3 regions of the Bacillus sp. DTU_2020_1000418_1_SI_GHA_SEK_038 genome follow, and region 2 is predicted to be linked to each of the others. Evidence: a T-box and tRNA genes for the amino acid it is inferred to sense, from the RefSeq annotation. Region 2 holds a T-box; the other regions hold tRNA genes.
What was found. The T-box of region 2 lies ahead of RRV45_RS16400 (valine--tRNA ligase). A T-box ahead of a tRNA ligase gene usually reads a tRNA of that ligase, here a tRNA-Val.
Positions count from the first base shown of each region.

Region 1: it has a tRNA-Val gene. The T-box ahead of RRV45_RS16400 (valine--tRNA ligase) is inferred to sense a tRNA for this amino acid. The anticodon was not compared.
Region 3: it has a tRNA-Val gene. The T-box ahead of RRV45_RS16400 (valine--tRNA ligase) is inferred to sense a tRNA for this amino acid. The anticodon was not compared.

Region 1 is NZ_CP135435.1:95,182-102,259, forward strand. It holds rRNA gene RRV45_RS00455 (23S ribosomal RNA) at 1-1,256, shown strand, start outside; rRNA gene rrf (5S ribosomal RNA) at 1,329-1,445, shown strand; tRNA gene RRV45_RS00465 (tRNA-Val) at 1,456-1,531, shown strand; tRNA gene RRV45_RS00470 (tRNA-Thr) at 1,692-1,764, shown strand; tRNA gene RRV45_RS00475 (tRNA-Lys) at 1,784-1,859, shown strand; tRNA gene RRV45_RS00480 (tRNA-Leu) at 1,869-1,950, shown strand; tRNA gene RRV45_RS00485 (tRNA-Gly) at 1,964-2,038, shown strand; tRNA gene RRV45_RS00490 (tRNA-Leu) at 2,046-2,134, shown strand; tRNA gene RRV45_RS00495 (tRNA-Arg) at 2,150-2,226, shown strand; tRNA gene RRV45_RS00500 (tRNA-Pro) at 2,231-2,307, shown strand; tRNA gene RRV45_RS00505 (tRNA-Ala) at 2,316-2,391, shown strand; rRNA gene RRV45_RS00510 (16S ribosomal RNA) at 2,556-4,105, shown strand; rRNA gene RRV45_RS00515 (23S ribosomal RNA) at 4,469-7,078, shown strand, end outside.
Region 2 is NZ_CP135435.1:3,264,805-3,271,882, reverse strand. It holds gene spoVID (stage VI sporulation protein D) at 1-185, shown strand, start outside; gene ysxE (spore coat protein YsxE) at 294-1,355, shown strand; gene RRV45_RS16405 (hypothetical protein) at 1,370-1,561, opposite strand; T-box leader at 1,807-2,084, shown strand; gene RRV45_RS16400 (valine--tRNA ligase) at 2,145-4,790, shown strand; gene RRV45_RS16395 (bifunctional folylpolyglutamate synthase/dihydrofolate synthase) at 4,898-6,205, shown strand; gene RRV45_RS16390 (sensor domain-containing diguanylate cyclase) at 6,290-7,078, shown strand, end outside.
Region 3 is NZ_CP135435.1:167,448-174,525, forward strand. It holds rRNA gene RRV45_RS00910 (23S ribosomal RNA) at 1-2,320, shown strand, start outside; rRNA gene rrf (5S ribosomal RNA) at 2,393-2,509, shown strand; tRNA gene RRV45_RS00920 (tRNA-Asn) at 2,526-2,600, shown strand; tRNA gene RRV45_RS00925 (tRNA-Thr) at 2,637-2,709, shown strand; tRNA gene RRV45_RS00930 (tRNA-Glu) at 2,729-2,803, shown strand; tRNA gene RRV45_RS00935 (tRNA-Val) at 2,808-2,883, shown strand; tRNA gene RRV45_RS00940 (tRNA-Thr) at 3,044-3,116, shown strand; tRNA gene RRV45_RS00945 (tRNA-Tyr) at 3,128-3,212, shown strand; tRNA gene RRV45_RS00950 (tRNA-Gln) at 3,290-3,364, shown strand; tRNA gene RRV45_RS00955 (tRNA-Lys) at 3,493-3,565, shown strand; gene rocF (arginase) at 3,985-4,881, shown strand; gene RRV45_RS00965 (aspartyl-phosphate phosphatase Spo0E family protein) at 4,916-5,074, opposite strand; gene sigW (RNA polymerase sigma factor SigW) at 5,318-5,881, shown strand; gene RRV45_RS00975 (anti-sigma factor) at 6,085-6,720, shown strand; gene cdaA (diadenylate cyclase CdaA) at 6,887-7,078, shown strand, end outside.

The DNA.
Region 1 (7,078 bases), 1.3 Mb from region 2:
GAGAGAATCCTAAGGTGAGCGAGAGAACTCTCGTTAAGGAACTCGGCAAAATCACCCCGTAACTTAGGGAGAAGGGGTGCTCATTTGGGTGAATAGCCCGGATGAGCCGCAGTGAATAGGCCCAGGCGACTGTTTAGCAAAAACACAGGTCTCTGCGAAGCCGCAAGGCGAAGTATAGGGGCTGACGCCTGCCCGGTGCTGGAAGGTTAAGAGGAGGGGTTAGCGCAAGCGAAGCTCTGAATTGAAGCCCCAGTAAACGGCGGCCGTAACTATAACGGTCCTAAGGTAGCGAAATTCCTTGTCAGGTAAGTTCTGACCCGCACGAAAGGCGTAACGATCTGGGCACTGTCTCAACGAGAGACTCGGTGAAATTATAGTACCTGTGAAGATGCAGGTTACCCGCGACAGGACGGAAAGACCCCGTGGAGCTTTACTGTAGCCTGATATTGAATTTCGGTACAGCTTGTACAGGATAGGTAGGAGCCTTGGAAGCCGGAGCGCCAGCTTCGGTGGAGGCATTGGTGGGATACTACCCTGGCTGTATTGAAATTCTAACCCGCGCCCCTGATCGGGGCGGGAGACAGTGTCAGGTGGGCAGTTTGACTGGGGCGGTCGCCTCCTAAAGAGTAACGGAGGCGCCCAAAGGTTCCCTCAGAATGGTTGGAAATCATTCGAAGAGTGTAAAGGCATAAGGGAGCTTGACTGCGAGACCTACAAGTCGAGCAGGGACGAAAGTCGGGCTTAGTGATCCGGTGGTTCCGCATGGAAGGGCCATCGCTCAACGGATAAAAGCTACCCCGGGGATAACAGGCTTATCTCCCCCAAGAGTCCACATCGACGGGGAGGTTTGGCACCTCGATGTCGGCTCATCGCATCCTGGGGCTGTAGTCGGTCCCAAGGGTTGGGCTGTTCGCCCATTAAAGCGGTACGCGAGCTGGGTTCAGAACGTCGTGAGACAGTTCGGTCCCTATCCGTCGTGGGCGCAGGAAATTTGAGAGGAGCTGTCCTTAGTACGAGAGGACCGGGATGGACGCACCGCTGGTGTACCAGTTGTCTTGCCAAAGGCATAGCTGGGTAGCTATGTGCGGACGGGATAAGTGCTGAAAGCATCTAAGCATGAAGCCCCCCTCGAGATGAGATTTCCCATAGCGTCAAGCTAGTAAGACCCCTGAAAGATGATCAGGTTGATAGGTTTGAGGTGGAAGCGTGGCGACACGTGGAGCTGACAAATACTAATCGGTCGAGGACTTAACCACATTTAGTATGATTACTCGAATAACTTCTTCAGCATTATCTAGTTTTGAGGGAACAAACCTCAATAAAATAGGTCTAGTGGCGATAGCGAAAAGGTCACACCCGTTCCCATCCCGAACACGGAAGTTAAGCTTTTCAGCGCCGATGGTAGTTAGGGGCTGTCCCCTTGTGAGAGTAGGACGCCGCTAGGCTTTAATAAATGGAGGATTAGCTCAGCTGGGAGAGCATCTGCCTTACAAGCAGAGGGTCGGCGGTTCGATCCCGTCATCCTCCACCATGATTATGCCGGCCTAGCTCAATTGGTAGAGGATTTTAAAAGCTTGCAACAACGAAGCTTTACCCCTCGAATGGCAAACTTTTAAAATCTGCGGCAAAGACCGCAGGGCTTTGGAGCACATTTATTAGCAGTAACTAAATTAGAGCTAAATATTATATATGCCGGCCTAGCTCAATTGGTAGAGCAACTGACTTGTAATCAGTAGGTTGGGGGTTCGAGTCCTCTGGCCGGCACTGTTTTTGAAACTTATACGAGCCATTAGCTCAGTCGGTAGAGCATCTGACTTTTAATCAGAGGGTCGAAGGTTCGAGTCCTTCATGGCTCACCATTTATATATGCGGGTGTGGCGGAATTGGCAGACGCACCAGACTTAGGATCTGGCGCCGCGAGGCGTGGGGGTTCGACTCCCTTCACCCGCATTCATAAAGATAAGCGGAAGTAGTTCAGTGGTAGAACACCACCTTGCCAAGGTGGGGGTCGCGGGTTCGAATCCCGTCTTCCGCTCCAAAAAAATGCCGGGGTGGCGGAACTGGCAGACGCACAGGACTTAAAATCCTGCGGTAGGTGACTACCGTACCGGTTCGATTCCGGTCCTCGGCACCATTTAAATTAAAGAATGCGCCCGTAGCTCAATTGGATAGAGCGTCTGACTACGGATCAGAAGGTTATGGGTTCGACTCCTTTCGGGCGCGCCATTTTCGGGAAGTAGCTCAGCTTGGTAGAGCACTTGGTTTGGGACCAAGGGGTCGCAGGTTCGAATCCTGTCTTCCCGACCATTATTTTTGGGGCCTTAGCTCAGCTGGGAGAGCGCCTGCCTTGCACGCAGGAGGTCAGCGGTTCGATCCCGCTAGGCTCCACCAAAAAGATTCAAAAAAGTTATTGACACCGTTTAAAAAACGTAGTATTATTGAAAAGTCGCCTTAAGCGACAAGATAGTTCTTTGAAAACTGAACGAACAAAAACGTCAACGTTTAACTTTTAGTCTTTTTTTAAAAAGACATTTATGAGCTAATCAACTCACAATTTATTGGAGAGTTTGATCCTGGCTCAGGACGAACGCTGGCGGCGTGCCTAATACATGCAAGTCGAGCGAACTTGCGGGAGCTTGCTCCCAAAAGTTAGCGGCGGACGGGTGAGTAACACGTGGGCAACCTGCCTGTAAGACTGGGATAACTTCGGGAAACCGGAGCTAATACCGGATAATTCTTTTCTACTCATGTAGGAAAGCTGAAAGATGGCTTCGGCTATCACTTACAGATGGGCCCGCGGCGCATTAGCTAGTTGGTGAGGTAATGGCTCACCAAGGCAACGATGCGTAGCCGACCTGAGAGGGTGATCGGCCACACTGGGACTGAGACACGGCCCAGACTCCTACGGGAGGCAGCAGTAGGGAATCTTCCGCAATGGACGAAAGTCTGACGGAGCAACGCCGCGTGAGTGATGAAGGTTTTCGGATCGTAAAACTCTGTTGTTAGGGAAGAACAAGTACCGGAGTAACTGCCGGTACCTTGACGGTACCTAACCAGAAAGCCACGGCTAACTACGTGCCAGCAGCCGCGGTAATACGTAGGTGGCAAGCGTTGTCCGGAATTATTGGGCGTAAAGCGCGCGCAGGCGGTCCTTTAAGTCTGATGTGAAAGCCCACGGCTCAACCGTGGAGGGTCATTGGAAACTGGGGGACTTGAGTGCAGAAGAGGAGAGTGGAATTCCACGTGTAGCGGTGAAATGCGTAGAGATGTGGAGGAACACCAGTGGCGAAGGCGACTCTCTGGTCTGTAACTGACGCTGAGGCGCGAAAGCGTGGGGAGCGAACAGGATTAGATACCCTGGTAGTCCACGCCGTAAACGATGAGTGCTAAGTGTTAGAGGGTTTCCGCCCTTTAGTGCTGCAGCAAACGCATTAAGCACTCCGCCTGGGGAGTACGGCCGCAAGGCTGAAACTCAAAGGAATTGACGGGGGCCCGCACAAGCGGTGGAGCATGTGGTTTAATTCGAAGCAACGCGAAGAACCTTACCAGGTCTTGACATCCTCTGACAATCCTAGAGATAGGACTTTCCCCTTCGGGGGACAGAGTGACAGGTGGTGCATGGTTGTCGTCAGCTCGTGTCGTGAGATGTTGGGTTAAGTCCCGCAACGAGCGCAACCCTTGATCTTAGTTGCCAGCATTCAGTTGGGCACTCTAAGGTGACTGCCGGTGACAAACCGGAGGAAGGTGGGGATGACGTCAAATCATCATGCCCCTTATGACCTGGGCTACACACGTGCTACAATGGATGGTACAAAGGGCTGCAAGACCGCGAGGTTTAGCCAATCCCATAAAACCATTCTCAGTTCGGATTGCAGGCTGCAACTCGCCTGCATGAAGCCGGAATCGCTAGTAATCGCGGATCAGCATGCCGCGGTGAATACGTTCCCGGGCCTTGTACACACCGCCCGTCACACCACGAGAGTTTGTAACACCCGAAGTCGGTGGGGTAACCTTTTGGAGCCAGCCGCCTAAGGTGGGACAGATGATTGGGGTGAAGTCGTAACAAGGTAGCCGTATCGGAAGGTGCGGCTGGATCACCTCCTTTCTAAGGAAGATTTGAAGTACTTGATACTTCAATAAAAGACGTTACTTGTTCGTTCAGTTTTGAGGGAATTATCTCTCAAAACACTATGTAAATTAGTGTTTTTTGTTCCTTGAAAACTAGATAATGATTATGAAGAAGCAATAACCGAGTAATCGCCATTTTAGTTATTCTCTCTATTTAATATAGAGTTAAAAACAACCAATCACGAGAATAGAAATTAATCTATTCACAAATCGTGAGGGAAATGAGAAGCAAGCAGATCAAGGAAGCGACCGAGCGAGCACCGGAACGTACGCAGTTGATACGTGAGGAGCACAGCGAGAGAGCTGACGCAGAGATGCGCCGCTTATCATTTGCCGAACAGGTTAAGTTAATAAGGGCGCACGGTGAATGCCTTGGCACTAGGAGCCGATGAAGGACGGGACTAACACCGATATGCTTCGGGGAGCTGTAAGTAAGCTTTGATCCGGAGATTTCCGAATGGGGGAACCCACTGTTCGTAATGGAACAGTATCTTTACCTGAATACATAGGGTATTGAAGGCAGACCCGGGGAACTGAAACATCTAAGTACCCGGAGGAAGAGAAAGCAAACGCGATTCCCTGAGTAGCGGCGAGCGAAACGGGATTAGCCCAAACCAAGAGGCTTGCCTCTTGGGGTTGTAGGACACTCTATACGGAGTTACAAAGGAACGAGGTAAATGAACAGGTCTGGAAAGGCCGGCCAGAGAAGGTAAAAGCCCTGTAGTTGAAACTTCGTTCCCTCCAGAGTGGATCCTGAGTACGGCGGGACACGTGAAATCCCGTCGGAAGCAGGGAGGACCATCTCCCAAGGCTAAATACTCCCTAGTGACCGATAGTGAACCAGTACCGTGAGGGAAAGGTGAAAAGCACCCCGGAAGGGGAGTGAAATAGTTCCTGAAACCGTGTGCCTACAAGTAGTCAGAGCCCTTTAACGGGTGATGGCGTGCCTTTTGTAGAATGAACCGGCGAGTTACGATTACATGCAAGGTTAAGTTGAATAGACGGAGCCGCAGCGAAAGCGAGTCTGAATAGGGCGTATGAGTATGTGGTCGTAGACCCGAAACCAGGTGACCTACCCATGTCCAGGTTGAAGTCCAGGTAACACTGGATGGAGGACCGAACCCACGCACGTTGAAAAGTGCGGGGATGAGGTGTGGGTAGCGGAGAAATTCCAATCGAACTTGGAGATAGCTGGTTCTCTCCGAAATAGCTTTAGGGCTAGCCTCATGTTGTTAGAATCTTGGAGGTAGAGCACTGTTTGGACTAGGGGCCCTCATCGGGTTACCGAATTCAGACAAACTCCGAATGCCAAAGATTTATCCATGGGAGTCAGACTGCGAGTGATAAGATCCGTAGTCAAGAGGGAAACAGCCCAGACCACCAGTTAAGGTCCCAAAGTATACGTTAAGTGGAAAAGGATGTGGAGTTGCTTAGACAACCAGGATGTTGGCTTAGAAGCAGCCACCATTTAAAGAGTGCGTAATAGCTCACTGGTCGAGTGACTCTGCGCCGAAAATGTACCGGGGCTAAACGTATCACCGAAGCTGTGGATGGACATCTGCGATGTCCGTGGTAGGAGAGCGTTCTAAGGGCGTTGAAGCTAGACCGTAAGGACTGGTGGAGCGCTTAGAAGTGAGAATGCCGGTATGAGTAGCGAAAGATGGGTGAGAATCCCATCCACCGAATGCCTAAGGTTTCCTGAGGAAGGCTCGTCCGCTCAGGGTTAGTCGGGACCTAAGCCGAGGCTGAAAAGCGTAGGCGATGGACAACAGGTTGATATTCCTGTACCACCTCTTTACCGTTTGAGCAATGGGGGGACGCAGGAGGATAGGGTAAGCGCGCTGCTGGAATAGCGCGTCTAAGCAGTTAGAGTGCAAGCGAGGCAAATCCCGCTTGCGTTAAGCTTGAGCTGTGATAGCGAGGGAAATATAGTACCGAAGTTCCTGAATCCACACTGCCAAGAAAAGCCTCTAGCGAGGGAAAAGGTGCCCGTACCGCAAACCGACACAGGTAGGCGAGGAGAGAATCCTAAGGTGAGCGAGAGAACTCTCGTTAAGGAACTCGGCAAAATCACCCCGTAACTTAGGGAGAAGGGGTGCTCATTTGGGTGAATAGCCCGGATGAGCCGCAGTGAATAGGCCCAGGCGACTGTTTAGCAAAAACACAGGTCTCTGCGAAGCCGCAAGGCGAAGTATAGGGGCTGACGCCTGCCCGGTGCTGGAAGGTTAAGAGGAGGGGTTAGCGCAAGCGAAGCTCTGAATTGAAGCCCCAGTAAACGGCGGCCGTAACTATAACGGTCCTAAGGTAGCGAAATTCCTTGTCAGGTAAGTTCTGACCCGCACGAAAGGCGTAACGATCTGGGCACTGTCTCAACGAGAGACTCGGTGAAATTATAGTACCTGTGAAGATGCAGGTTACCCGCGACAGGACGGAAAGACCCCGTGGAGCTTTACTGTAGCCTGATATTGAATTTCGGTACAGCTTGTACAGGATAGGTAGGAGCCTTGGAAGCCGGAGCGCCAGCTTCGGTGGAGGCATTGGTGGGATACTACCCTGGCTGTATTGAAATTCTAACCCGCGCCCCTGATCGGGGCGGGAGACAGTGTCAGGTGGGCAGTTTGACTGGGGCGGTCGCCTCCTAAAGAGTAACGGAGGCGCCCAAAGGTTCCCTCAGAATGGTTGGAAATCATTCGAAGAGTGTAAAGGCATAAGGGAGCTTGACTGCGAGACCTACAAGTCGAGCAGGGACGAAAGTCGGGCTTAGTGATCCGGTGGTTCCGCATGGAAGGGCCATCGCTCAACGGATAAAAGCTACCCCGGGGATAACAGGCTTATCTCCCCCAAGAGTCCACATCGACGGGGAGGTTTGGCACCTCGATGTCGGCTCATCGCATCCTGGGGCTGTAGTCGGTCCCAAGGGTTGGGCTGTTCGCCCATTAAAGCGGTACGC
Region 2 (7,078 bases):
AGTCAGAGGATGATGTGGCTAAGCTTAAGGTATGCATCGTTCAGCTTGGTGATACGATCGATATCATTGCAGAAAGATATGAAATTCCTGTTCAACGGTTGCTTAGTGTGAATCATTTGGAAATTAGTCAAGATATATATGAGGGGCAGGTCCTTTATATCCCTGTAGCCGTTGCCCACAAATAATTTCTAAATAACAGGCTGGGCAGGTAAATACGAACCTGCTCAGTTTTTCTATTTGTCTAGCTCCAGCACATTGGCGTTTACGCTCCTCTATAAAGGCAGGTGATTCTTATGAATGAAAAGAATCGATTACGACAGGTTTCTCCAATTTTAAAGCATTATGCAATAGAACCGCATTTTGTTGAGGAAATGGGAAGGATTCAAAAAGTCTATTCCAATAAAGGAGTTTTTGCCTTAAAAAAAATCGACCCAAGACACGGGGGAGATTTTGTCAAGCAAATCCAAAGTCTATATCAAAAGGGCTATAACCGCATCGTACCTGTTTTTCCAACTCTAGATGGAAGGTACGCTGTATTACATGAAAATGAACTTTATTACCTCATGCCCTGGATGATGAATGAAGCAAATGAATTAAGCCATGAACGCCACCATCAGCTCTTTCGTGAACTAGCTAGACTCCATACTTTATCAGCAACTGAATTAAAGATTAGTAAAGAAGATAGAGCTGAGCATTTTGAAAAAACACTGTTAGAAAGGGAAAAGGAAAAGGAATTTTTGGAAGGATTTATGGAAGCCTGTGAACAGAGAGACTATTTGTCCCCCTTTGAATTAATGTTTGTCCTTTCCTATAACGAAATGAACCAGGCTTTAGATTTCTCAATTAGAAAACTTAAAGAGTGGTATGAAAAAACGAAGGATCATGAAAAAGCGAGAATTGTAACCGTTCATGGGAAAATTTCAACAGACCATTTTTTATATGATGAAAGAGGCTATGGCTACTTCTCAAACTTTGAACGTGCTAAGCAAGGATCACCTTTGCATGACTTGCTGCCGTTTTTGTCACGTACGTTGAAAACCTTTCCGAGGAGAGCAGAGGATTGTATTGAATGGATTTATACTTATTTGAAATACTTCCCATTAAAGGAGGATGAACTGCTGCTATTTCAAAGCTATTTTGCCCATCCAGGAGCGGTTATTCGTGCAGCTGAGAAATATTATAAAAATCCTTATAGCCATCATGAACGAAAGATTCTTTTGCACTATCAAAAGCAATATTGGCGAGTAAAAAATACGGAATACGTATTGTCGAGGATGGAAGAGATCGAGAGGCAAAAGCAGGAAGCAAAAGCACAGGCTGAGGCTGCTGCACAACAAGAAGGAGCCCAAAATTAAAAGGATTTTGGGCCCTATAATAACTCAAGACGAAAGGCAACAGCAATAAATATTAAAACAGCAAGGAATAGTACGTCAAAGGTAGTTGGAAATATAATAACACGTATTCCTTGAAAACAGCAAAATGGAATAATGAATTGGGAGCAGGCCCCTCTTATTGTTTTTAACCACGGCGGCAGTGTATAAGGATTATACCTTCTTCTCATTTACATGCCCCTTTCCAACATTTCTCATATCATACTATGTGTTATCCCCAATGATCGTGCTTTTTAATTTGGATTAATCTAAACTGTCAAATGGCAAATTGATCAAACTTGATGCACCAATGAAGTCCAATCGTATAATATATTGATAAATAGGGAATAATGATTGACGTCCATCCTATTTATTAGGTACTATATTGAATAAAGAAAAGTATAGGCGCTAGGCGCTAAATCTAGACAATTATAAATGAACAGCTACGACAGGGAAGAGTACGATGGCCATTTGCTTAAAGAGAGGAAAACTATTAGCTGAAAGGTTTTCTAAGCAGAACCGTTGGAAGGTCGCCCTTGAGCTTCTTTCATGAAAGAATGTATTTTCGAGTAGTGAAGGACGGGAAATCCGTTATCTAGTTAAGAGTCAATCAAATGTAGATTGCAGATGCTTTTTAAATAAAGCCGCATCCGCATTTCTATTTTCGGTTGAAAAAAAGGTGGTACCGCGAAGCAAACTCCATTCGTCCTTTTATGACGAGTGGGGTTTTTTGTTTTTTCAAGAGAATGAATGTATCAGAAAGGAATGTGTGTAATGGAAACAAAAGAATTAACTATGCCAACCAAATATGACCCTCAATCAATTGAACAGGGACGTTATGAATGGTGGCTTAAGGGGAAATTTTTCGAGGCTAAGGATGATGCGGATAAAGAGCCGTATACAATCGTTATTCCACCTCCAAACGTGACAGGAAGGCTTCATTTAGGTCACGCATGGGATACAACTCTTCAAGACATTTTAACGCGGATGAAGCGTATGCAGGGTTATGATGTCCTTTGGCTTCCAGGGATGGACCACGCTGGGATTGCTACACAGGCAAAAGTAGAGGAAAAGCTTCGCGGAGAAGGAAAAAGCCGCTATGATTTAGGCCGTGAAAAGTTTGTTGAAGAAACTTGGAAATGGAAAGAGGAATACGCCAGCCATATCCGCCAGCAATGGTCTAAGCTTGGACTTGGTTTAGATTATACCCGTGAGCGTTTTACACTTGATGAAGGCTTATCAAAGGCTGTTCGTGAAGTATTTGTTACATTGTATAATAAGGGGCTAATTTACCGGGGCGAATATATTATCAACTGGGACCCATCAACTAAGACGGCACTTTCTGACATCGAGGTAATCCATAAAGATATTCAGGGTGCGTTCTACCATATGAAATACCCGCTTACAGATGGCTCAGGACATATAGAAATTGCGACAACACGTCCAGAAACAATGTTAGGTGACACGGCAGTAGCTGTTCATCCTGAAGATGATCGTTATAAGCACTTAATTGGTAAAACAGTTAAGCTTCCGATTGTTGGACGTGAAATTCCAATTGTTGGTGATGATTATGTTGATATGGAATTTGGTTCAGGTGCAGTTAAGATTACACCAGCGCATGACCCGAATGACTTTGAAATTGGAAATCGCCATAATCTTGAACGAGTTCTTGTCATGAATGAAGATGGCACAATGAATGAAAGAGCGGGAAAATATAAGGATATGGACCGTTTCGAATGCCGTAAGCAAATTGTTAAGGATCTGCAAGAGCAAGGGGTACTTTTCAAAATTGAAGAACATATGCATTCAGTTGGCCACTCTGAGCGCAGCGGCGCCGTAGTAGAGCCTTATTTGTCAACACAGTGGTTCGTAAAAATGCAGCCATTAGCAGATGAGGCCATTGCCCTACAATCGAAGGAAGAAAAAGTTAACTTTGTTCCGGATCGATTTGAAAATACGTACCTTCGCTGGATGGAAAATATTCGTGACTGGTGCATTTCCCGTCAGCTTTGGTGGGGACATCGCATTCCAGCTTGGTATCATAAAGAAACTGGTGAAGTATATGTTGCACATGAGGCACCAGAAGATATCGAGAACTGGGAACAAGATAAGGACGTATTAGATACATGGTTTAGCTCTGCATTATGGCCATTCTCCACAATGGGCTGGCCGGATGTTGAATCCGCGGATTTCAAACGCTATTATCCAACTGCTTGTCTTGTTACAGGCTATGATATTATTTTCTTCTGGGTATCTCGTATGATTTTCCAAGGGCTTGAATTTACGGATCAAAGACCATTTAAAGATGTATTAATCCATGGTTTAGTTCGTGATGCTGAAGGACGCAAAATGAGTAAATCCCTCGGCAACGGAGTAGATCCAATGGATGTTATTGATAAGTACGGCGCAGATTCTCTTCGTTATTTCTTATCAACGGGAAGCTCACCAGGACATGATTTGCGTTTCAGCATGGAAAAGGTGGAAGCAACTTGGAACTTTGCGAACAAAATTTGGAATGCATCCCGTTTCGCCTTAATGAATATGGATGGACTGACATACGATGAAATCGATTTAACTGGTGAAAAATCAGTTGCAGATAAATGGATTTTAACTCGATTAAATGAAACGATCGAAACGGTAACAAGATTATCAGACCGCTACGAATTCGGAGAGGTTGGCCGCGTCCTATACAACTTTATCTGGGATGACTTCTGTGACTGGTATATTGAAATGGCGAAGCTTCCGCTTTACGGTGAAGACGAAGGAGCTAAGAAAACTACACGCTCGATTTTAGCTTATGTACTAGACAACACAATGCGTCTGCTGCATCCGTTCATGCCGTTTATCACGGAGGAAATTTGGCAAAACCTTCCTCACGCAGGAGAGTCAATTACAGTTGCCGAATGGCCTAAAGCAAATGCTGATTTCACAGACCATCAGGCGGCTGGCGAAATGAAGCTGCTAGTGGAAATCATTCGTTCCGTTCGTAACAGCCGTGCAGAAGTAAACACGCCAATGAGCAAGAAAATCAAAATGATTTTAAAGGCTAAAGACGAGACTGTTCTTCGTACTTTAGAAAATAACCGCGGTTACATTGAACGATTCTGTAACCCAGAAGAGTTAACTGTTGCAATTGAAGTAGATACACCAGACAAGGCAATGACTTCTATCGTTACAGGTGCCGAGATTAATCTTCCACTTGAAGGGTTAATCAATATCGAGGAAGAAGTCGTCCGTCTGCAGAAGGAATGGGAGAAGCTAGATAAAGAAGTAGAACGGGTTCAAAAGAAACTTAGCAATGAAGGCTTTATCAAAAAGGCTCCTGAAAAGGTAATTGAAGAAGAGAAGGCAAAAGAGCAGGATTACAGTGAAAAAAGAGCTGCTGTAGAAGCCCGCATTAAAGAATTAAAAGGGGAATAATTTTGATTGAAGGCGAATCCAATTGTTTGGGTTCGTCTTCCTCTTGATATTTGAGAATTGGTTTATAAAAATACATAATACTACGTCATACTTTGGAGGCAGTAAACATGTTCACAACTTATGAAGAGGCTGTTTCTTGGATTCACTCTAGGCTCAGGCTTGGAGTTAAGCCAGGGCTAAAAAGAATGGAATGGATGATGGAAAAACTGGAACACCCAGAGAGAAGGGTAAAAGCTGTACATATAGGCGGAACAAATGGCAAAGGATCAACTGTTACCTATTTGCGCTCGATCCTTCAGGAGGCAGGGTATGAGGTTGGGACGTTTACCTCACCCTATTTCGAACTATTTAATGAGAGAATTTCGATCAATGGGGTGCCAGTAAGCGATGAAGACATTGTCAGGTTAGCTAATGACATCTATCCCCTTTCCCTAGAATTAGAGGAGACAGAGCTTGGCGGTCCGACTGAATTTGAAATCATTACAGCCATGGCTTTTCAATATTTTGGACGAGTAAACCCAGTTGATATTGTCCTTTATGAAGTAGGACTCGGTGGCAGATTTGATTCAACTAACGTTATTTTACCGATTCTCTCCATCATTACAAACATCGGTCTTGACCACACAGGCATACTCGGAGATACACATGCGGAGATTGCTTTTGAAAAAGCAGGAATTATTAAACCAGGTATAAGTGTGATCACAGCTGTTAAGCAGAAGGAAGCTCTAGAAGTAATCCTTGAAAAAGCAGCAGAGATGAAAGCACCTGTCTATTCACTTGGAAACCAGATAGTCATTAAAGATCACAAATCAAGCCAAACTGGTGAAGTATTTACGCAAAAAACACCATTTAAAGAATGGGACAATCTCGAAATATCGATGGCAGGAACGCATCAGACAGAGAATGCTGCATTAGCGGTAATGGCAGCAGAAGTATTAAATAAGTTTTATTCCTTTTTAATCGAGGATAAGCATCTTTACAGCGGTTTAAAAAAGGCTTACTGGCCAGGCAGATTTGAAATGATGTCTAAAGATCCTGTCATTGTTATTGATGGCGCTCATAATGAAGAAGGAGTCGCAGCATTAGTAAGTGAGCTTAAAAAGCGTTTTAGTGATAAAAAAATAAACCTTATCTTTACAGCTCTTGCCGATAAAAAACTGGATAAAATGATTGGGAATTTAGATGCAATTGCTGACAAAATCACATTTGTTGAATTCGATTACCCACGTGCTGCTAAAGCCAAGGCGTTATTTGAATTAAGCGGAAATAAGAATAAGCACTTTAATCCTGATTGGAAGAAAGAAATTGAAGAAAATGTCAGTACACTGGAGGAAAACGATATTCTTGTAATAACAGGCTCTCTTTACTTTTTATCGGAAATGAAGCCTTTTCTAGCAGAAAAAGTAGAAAAATGATATGTGACATTATTTTGAAAATTTGATAAGATGTTCATATTACTATTACTATTATCCTATAAAAGTTAGAGAGGAGGGGTATAAATGATAAGTGCTATAAAGAAAAAGATGATTTGGGGGCTGTGGCTCTTCATATTCCCACCCAGTCTATGGCTAATCTATCAATTATACCCGCCTCATATAGCTGGACATGAAATTGACATTATCGTTTTTCTAATTCTTGCGTTCTTTGTAGCAGCAACTCCAATGATTATAAACGGATCACCTATTTTTTTAATACAGTGGGTCGCCTGGGCTGTATTTTTAACATTCGGCTTGTTTGTTGAATTGATTATTCTTCAGTTAACGATAATTGTTTTATTCATAAGAGTTAAATTACCAAAAGAACAATTTTTTCGGATTCCTTTAAATTCACTTATGTTTATGTTCGTTTCTTTCCTGAGCGGTGCAACTTATTACATGCTTGGCGGCAGCCCTGGTGCAAGATTAGCGGACATCGATCATTCTTTTTGGCTGATCCCTATTTATCCGATTCTCTATTATGTTTTCAATCATTTCTTTATTTGGATCATTAATTTGGTTCTTTATAATGGGAAACGGGAGACATTTGGAATTGATTTTATTTGGGAAACTATTACAACAATTATTACTTTCCCGATGGGTTTTGTACTTTTTATTCTATATAAAGAATTGGGACTCGTTGCGCTTATTTTTGTCGGAATTCCATTTGCCAGCCTTTCAGTTATTTTGAATTTATATTACTCTAGCAGAAAAATAAATAAATTATTGCAAAGCGCGACAGAAATCGGCCATCAGCTGGCAGAAAGATTAAATGTAGATGAGGTACTGGATTTATTTATTCAGAAGCTGACA
Region 3 (7,078 bases), 1.4 Mb from region 2:
GAATGAACCGGCGAGTTACGATTACATGCAAGGTTAAGTTGAATAGACGGAGCCGCAGCGAAAGCGAGTCTGAATAGGGCGTATGAGTATGTGGTCGTAGACCCGAAACCAGGTGACCTACCCATGTCCAGGTTGAAGTCCAGGTAACACTGGATGGAGGACCGAACCCACGCACGTTGAAAAGTGCGGGGATGAGGTGTGGGTAGCGGAGAAATTCCAATCGAACTTGGAGATAGCTGGTTCTCTCCGAAATAGCTTTAGGGCTAGCCTCATGTTGTTAGAATCTTGGAGGTAGAGCACTGTTTGGACTAGGGGCCCTCATCGGGTTACCGAATTCAGACAAACTCCGAATGCCAAAGATTTATCCATGGGAGTCAGACTGCGAGTGATAAGATCCGTAGTCAAGAGGGAAACAGCCCAGACCACCAGTTAAGGTCCCAAAGTATACGTTAAGTGGAAAAGGATGTGGAGTTGCTTAGACAACCAGGATGTTGGCTTAGAAGCAGCCACCATTTAAAGAGTGCGTAATAGCTCACTGGTCGAGTGACTCTGCGCCGAAAATGTACCGGGGCTAAACGTATCACCGAAGCTGTGGATGGACATCTGCGATGTCCGTGGTAGGAGAGCGTTCTAAGGGCGTTGAAGCTAGACCGTAAGGACTGGTGGAGCGCTTAGAAGTGAGAATGCCGGTATGAGTAGCGAAAGATGGGTGAGAATCCCATCCACCGAATGCCTAAGGTTTCCTGAGGAAGGCTCGTCCGCTCAGGGTTAGTCGGGACCTAAGCCGAGGCTGAAAAGCGTAGGCGATGGACAACAGGTTGATATTCCTGTACCACCTCTTTACCGTTTGAGCAATGGGGGGACGCAGGAGGATAGGGTAAGCGCGCTGCTGGAATAGCGCGTCTAAGCAGTTAGAGTGCAAGCGAGGCAAATCCCGCTTGCGTTAAGCTTGAGCTGTGATAGCGAGGGAAATATAGTACCGAAGTTCCTGAATCCACACTGCCAAGAAAAGCCTCTAGCGAGGGAAAAGGTGCCCGTACCGCAAACCGACACAGGTAGGCGAGGAGAGAATCCTAAGGTGAGCGAGAGAACTCTCGTTAAGGAACTCGGCAAAATCACCCCGTAACTTAGGGAGAAGGGGTGCTCATTTGGGTGAATAGCCCGGATGAGCCGCAGTGAATAGGCCCAGGCGACTGTTTAGCAAAAACACAGGTCTCTGCGAAGCCGCAAGGCGAAGTATAGGGGCTGACGCCTGCCCGGTGCTGGAAGGTTAAGAGGAGGGGTTAGCGCAAGCGAAGCTCTGAATTGAAGCCCCAGTAAACGGCGGCCGTAACTATAACGGTCCTAAGGTAGCGAAATTCCTTGTCAGGTAAGTTCTGACCCGCACGAAAGGCGTAACGATCTGGGCACTGTCTCAACGAGAGACTCGGTGAAATTATAGTACCTGTGAAGATGCAGGTTACCCGCGACAGGACGGAAAGACCCCGTGGAGCTTTACTGTAGCCTGATATTGAATTTCGGTACAGCTTGTACAGGATAGGTAGGAGCCTTGGAAGCCGGAGCGCCAGCTTCGGTGGAGGCATTGGTGGGATACTACCCTGGCTGTATTGAAATTCTAACCCGCGCCCCTGATCGGGGCGGGAGACAGTGTCAGGTGGGCAGTTTGACTGGGGCGGTCGCCTCCTAAAGAGTAACGGAGGCGCCCAAAGGTTCCCTCAGAATGGTTGGAAATCATTCGAAGAGTGTAAAGGCATAAGGGAGCTTGACTGCGAGACCTACAAGTCGAGCAGGGACGAAAGTCGGGCTTAGTGATCCGGTGGTTCCGCATGGAAGGGCCATCGCTCAACGGATAAAAGCTACCCCGGGGATAACAGGCTTATCTCCCCCAAGAGTCCACATCGACGGGGAGGTTTGGCACCTCGATGTCGGCTCATCGCATCCTGGGGCTGTAGTCGGTCCCAAGGGTTGGGCTGTTCGCCCATTAAAGCGGTACGCGAGCTGGGTTCAGAACGTCGTGAGACAGTTCGGTCCCTATCCGTCGTGGGCGCAGGAAATTTGAGAGGAGCTGTCCTTAGTACGAGAGGACCGGGATGGACGCACCGCTGGTGTACCAGTTGTCTTGCCAAAGGCATAGCTGGGTAGCTATGTGCGGACGGGATAAGTGCTGAAAGCATCTAAGCATGAAGCCCCCCTCGAGATGAGATTTCCCATAGCGTCAAGCTAGTAAGACCCCTGAAAGATGATCAGGTTGATAGGTTTGAGGTGGAAGCGTGGCGACACGTGGAGCTGACAAATACTAATCGGTCGAGGACTTAACCACATTTAGTATGATTACTCGAATAACTTCTTCAGCATTATCTAGTTTTGAGGGAACAAACCTCAATAAAATAGGTCTAGTGGCGATAGCGAAAAGGTCACACCCGTTCCCATCCCGAACACGGAAGTTAAGCTTTTCAGCGCCGATGGTAGTTAGGGGCTGTCCCCTTGTGAGAGTAGGACGTCGCTAGGCCTTAATTTTTTACTATTCCGCAGTAGCTCAGTGGTAGAGCATTCGGCTGTTAACCGAACGGTCGTAGGTTCGAATCCTACCTGCGGAGCCATTTTTTTGATGATTTAAATGAGCAGGTAGTTGTGATGCTTCCATAGCTCAGCAGGTAGAGCACTTCCATGGTAAGGAAGAGGTCAGCGGTTCGAACCCGCTTGGAAGCTTACCTTAATAATATTATATGGCCCATTGGTCAAGCGGTTAAGACACCGCCCTTTCACGGCGGTAACACGGGTTCGAATCCCGTATGGGTCACCATTTCGGAGGATTAGCTCAGCTGGGAGAGCATCTGCCTTACAAGCAGAGGGTCGGCGGTTCGATCCCGTCATCCTCCACCATATATGCCGGCCTATCTCAATTGGTAGAGGATTATAAAAGCTTACAGCAACGAAGCTTTTTTACCTCGAATGGCAAACTTTTAAAATCTGCGACAAAGACCATAGGGCTTTGGATCACAGTTATCAGCAGCAACTAAATTAGAAATGATTATTTAATTATGCCGGCCTAGCTCAATTGGTAGAGCAACTGACTTGTAATCAGTAGGTTGGGGGTTCGAGTCCTCTGGCCGGCATCTTATAATTTGGTGGGGTAGCGAAGTGGCTAAACGCGGCGGACTGTAAATCCGCTCCCTTTGGGTTCGGCGGTTCGAATCCGTCCCCCACCACCATTTATTTTTAATAAAAATATTAAAAATGGACATGTTATAACTAGTCCTTTTTATTTTGTAAATTATGTAGTTTACAATGGGCTATAGCCAAGCGGTAAGGCATCGCACTTTGACTGCGACATGCGTTGGTTCGAATCCAGCTAGCCCAGCCAGTTTTTTTAAAAACAGCTATGAAGCTTTACATCGTTGAATAGTTTTTAAAAAAACTTGCGACAAAGACCGAAGGACTTTGAAGCAATTTCCGACTACAATCAAAATTCAAGAAACAACATTACATTACGAGCCATTAGCTCAGTCGGTAGAGCATCTGACTTTTAATCAGAGGGTCGAAGGTTCGAGTCCTTCATGGCTCACTTAAGTAAATGAAAGAAGACCTTTAGGAAGATAATTCCTAAAGGTCTTCTTTCATTTTTTTTGATGAACCCTTTTTATCCGAAATATTAAAGGTGCCGGGCAATCAAGAAAAGGTAATGATGCCTATCCAGCCTAAAAAGTAGGTGGACCGGTCACCAAAAAGAGGTTCTGATTCCCGTCCGACCAGAAAAACAGAGAGAAAGCCCCTCATAAAGTGTTTATGATGCCCCCCTTCCTCTAAAGAACCACTCCTAAAACCACAACAAAGCATGCTGCTGAATATAAACGGTCCAAAAAGTAAAAAAATTAGGTTAATTCCGCATATATATACAGACTTTTGTCGAGTTGAGTCATTTCCTTGAATGGGGTTAAAATAAAAGTAGAAAATGAATTATTGGCTTAAGGGGAGGGCTTTTTTATGAAAAAGTTGGCGATTATTGGGATGCCTATGGATTTGGGTCAAGCGAGACGTGGAGTAGATATGGGGCCAAGTGCCATTCGATATGCAGGTGTGAATGAACGATTAAAAGCATTGTTTGATGAAGTTCATGACAAGGGGGATATTGCCATAGGCAGACCAGAAGTAGAGGTGGATCCGGTCTCCAACCTGCGTAATTTAAATTTAATTGCGGAAAAAACGGAATTGCTCGCTAAAGAGGTGGATCAAGCCATTGAGGATCAAGCATTTCCACTTGTGCTTGGAGGAGATCATAGTATTGCGATTGGCACGTTGGCTGGGGTCGCAAAGCATTATAAAAATTTAGGCGTTATTTGGTATGATGCTCACGGGGATTTAAATACGGCCGAGACTTCCCCTTCAGGAAATATCCATGGGATGCCGCTTGCTGTTAGTTTAGGCATGGGTCATCCATTGCTTACCAATGTGGGTGGCTATGCTCCGAAAGTAAGGCCTGAGAATATTGTTATAATCGGAGCTCGTGCTTTAGATGAGGGCGAAAGGGAACTAATAAAAAAGCTGGGTATTAAAGTGTACACGATGCATGAAATCGACCGTTTGGGAATGACGAAGGTTATGGAAGAAACGATTAGCTATTTGAAGGGAAAAACGGATGGGGTCCATCTGTCTCTTGATTTGGATGGCTTAGATCCCCATGATGCACCAGGAGTAGGAACTCCGGTTATTGGCGGTATTAGCTATCGGGAAAGTCACTTAGCTATGGAGATGCTAGCCGAAGCCCGATTAATAACCTCAGCTGAATTTGTGGAAGTAAATCCTATCTTAGATGAAAAAAATAAAACAGCATCAGTTGCTGTTGCATTAATGGGTTCATTATTTGGCGAAAAGCTTCTATAATAGAGAAACAGGCAGTGGCTCAAAATAGCCCTGCCTAATTATTTTTAATCTGGGTGTAGTATAAATTGAGCAGCCTATCTAATTCTGTGCTCATGTCTACTACTCGTTGGCTAGACAGAGGTGAGGAGGATGCTAAATTAATCATTTCTCTCCTGCAATCTTCTATATCCTTTAATAGTTTACATTCACACACATGAGACCACCCCTTTTTTGCTTATTGGGAGCTTAGGATTATCTGTTAAATAATAGAAATGCCTAAGCATGTACACCTTTTGGCAACTTTTCTTACTATAATCCCCGTAAAATAAAATTATTAAACCACAGCAGTAAAAATTTGTTAATATAGATATGGTTAGTATTTTTTAAAAAAAATGAAACCTTTTCCGCTATCGATCGTAATATCGATTAGCCGCACTAGAGCGGAGGTAAAAGAAAAATGGAGACAATCGTAAAGAAAAGGATTAAGCAGGTATTAAAAGGGGATCAGGATGCCTACGCAGAAATAGTAGAAATCTATAAAGAAAAGGTTTATATGATTTGCTACAGAATGCTGGGAAATAGACATGAAGCAGAGGACATCGCACAGGAGGCTTTTTTAAGAGCTTACGTGAACATTCATAGTTTTAATATAAATTTGAAATTCTCTTCATGGCTTTATCGAATTGCCACGAACCTATGCATTGATCGGATTCGAAAGAAGAAACCCGATTATTATTTAGATGCAGAGGTTGCAGGGACTGACGGGTTAACGATGTATTCACAAATCGCCTCTGATACGAGTCTTCCTGAGGAGGACCTCGAAAGTCTAGAGCTGCAAGAGACGATTCAAAGGGAAATATCCAAGCTCCCAGAAAAATACCGTACAGTGATTGTTCTTAAATATATTGAAGAGCTTTCCTTAAATGAAATAAGCAAGATATTGGATTTGCCATTAGGTACGGTTAAAACACGAATTCATCGGGGAAGAGAAGCATTAAGAACCCAATTACGATACGTATAACTTTATTCAGTAATCTTCCACCTCTTTAGGTGGTGAATTTGATGCAAATGAGTATCCAATTCAGCAGGGGTTCAAACCCTGGCTGAATAAAGTTAAGCCTCCGGCGAGCCTTTCAATTTTTTAAAGGAGTTTATCGAGCTAGCTCAGGTAAATCTGGGTGCAAATACGCCAGGGCGAATTTGATTATGAAGAGGGTGAGAACTTTGAAGTGTCCATCAGAAGTGATTCTTTATATGCATGAATATTTAGATGAAGAGATCTCAGCCGAACATGAAGCAGAGCTAAGAGAACACTTGCAAAGCTGTAAGGACTGCCAGACGCATTTCCATGAATTACGTAAGACCATTGCACTAGTCAGAAGCACTTCACATATACAAGCGCCATCCGATTTTACCGCAAATGTGATGGCCAAATTGCCTAAGGAGAAGCGAAAGGTCGGCTTCCAGCGATGGATTAGACAGCATCCATTAGTAACAGCTGCGTCTCTATTCCTCGTACTCATGATGGGAAGCATCATATCCTCATGGGAACAGGATCATCAATTTTCTGTGTCGAGACAGCCCAATCTTGTTGTACAAAATGACACAGTCATTGTGCCTGAAGGAGAAGTAGTCAAGGGTGACGTCATCGTTAAAAATGGCAAATTAAAAATAGAAGGACAAGTTGAAGGAAATGTGACCGTTATTAACGGAGAGAAATATTTGGCATCGGCTGGGAAAGTCACTGGAGAAATAAAAGAGGTGAATGCTGTTTTTGACTGGATGTGGTATCATATCAAGAAAACAGCTAAAGAGGTAGTAAGCATCTTTGAAGGCAGCGAACCTGAGACGGTTCAATAACAAATGATAATTTCAAAACGGAATCTTGCTTTTAGGCAGGATTCCGTTGTTTTATCTTGAAAGTAAACAGTGTGCAGTACGGGTGGTATTGCTTGCTTTATGGTATAATATGAAAGCTACGTTAATGAATAAATAAGGCTTTTAATATAGATTTGGAGGAAGGATAATGTCGTTTTCAGATTTCTCTATACTGAAATTATTAGCTAATACTGTTGACATTCTCCTCGTTTGGTATGTCATCTATAAACTGATTGTCATTGTCAAAGGGACGAAAGCCGTTCAATTGGTAAAAGGAATCTTCGTTATTCTTCTTGTAAAAGTGATCAGTGATAATTTCCACCTCCAGACACTTGGGTGG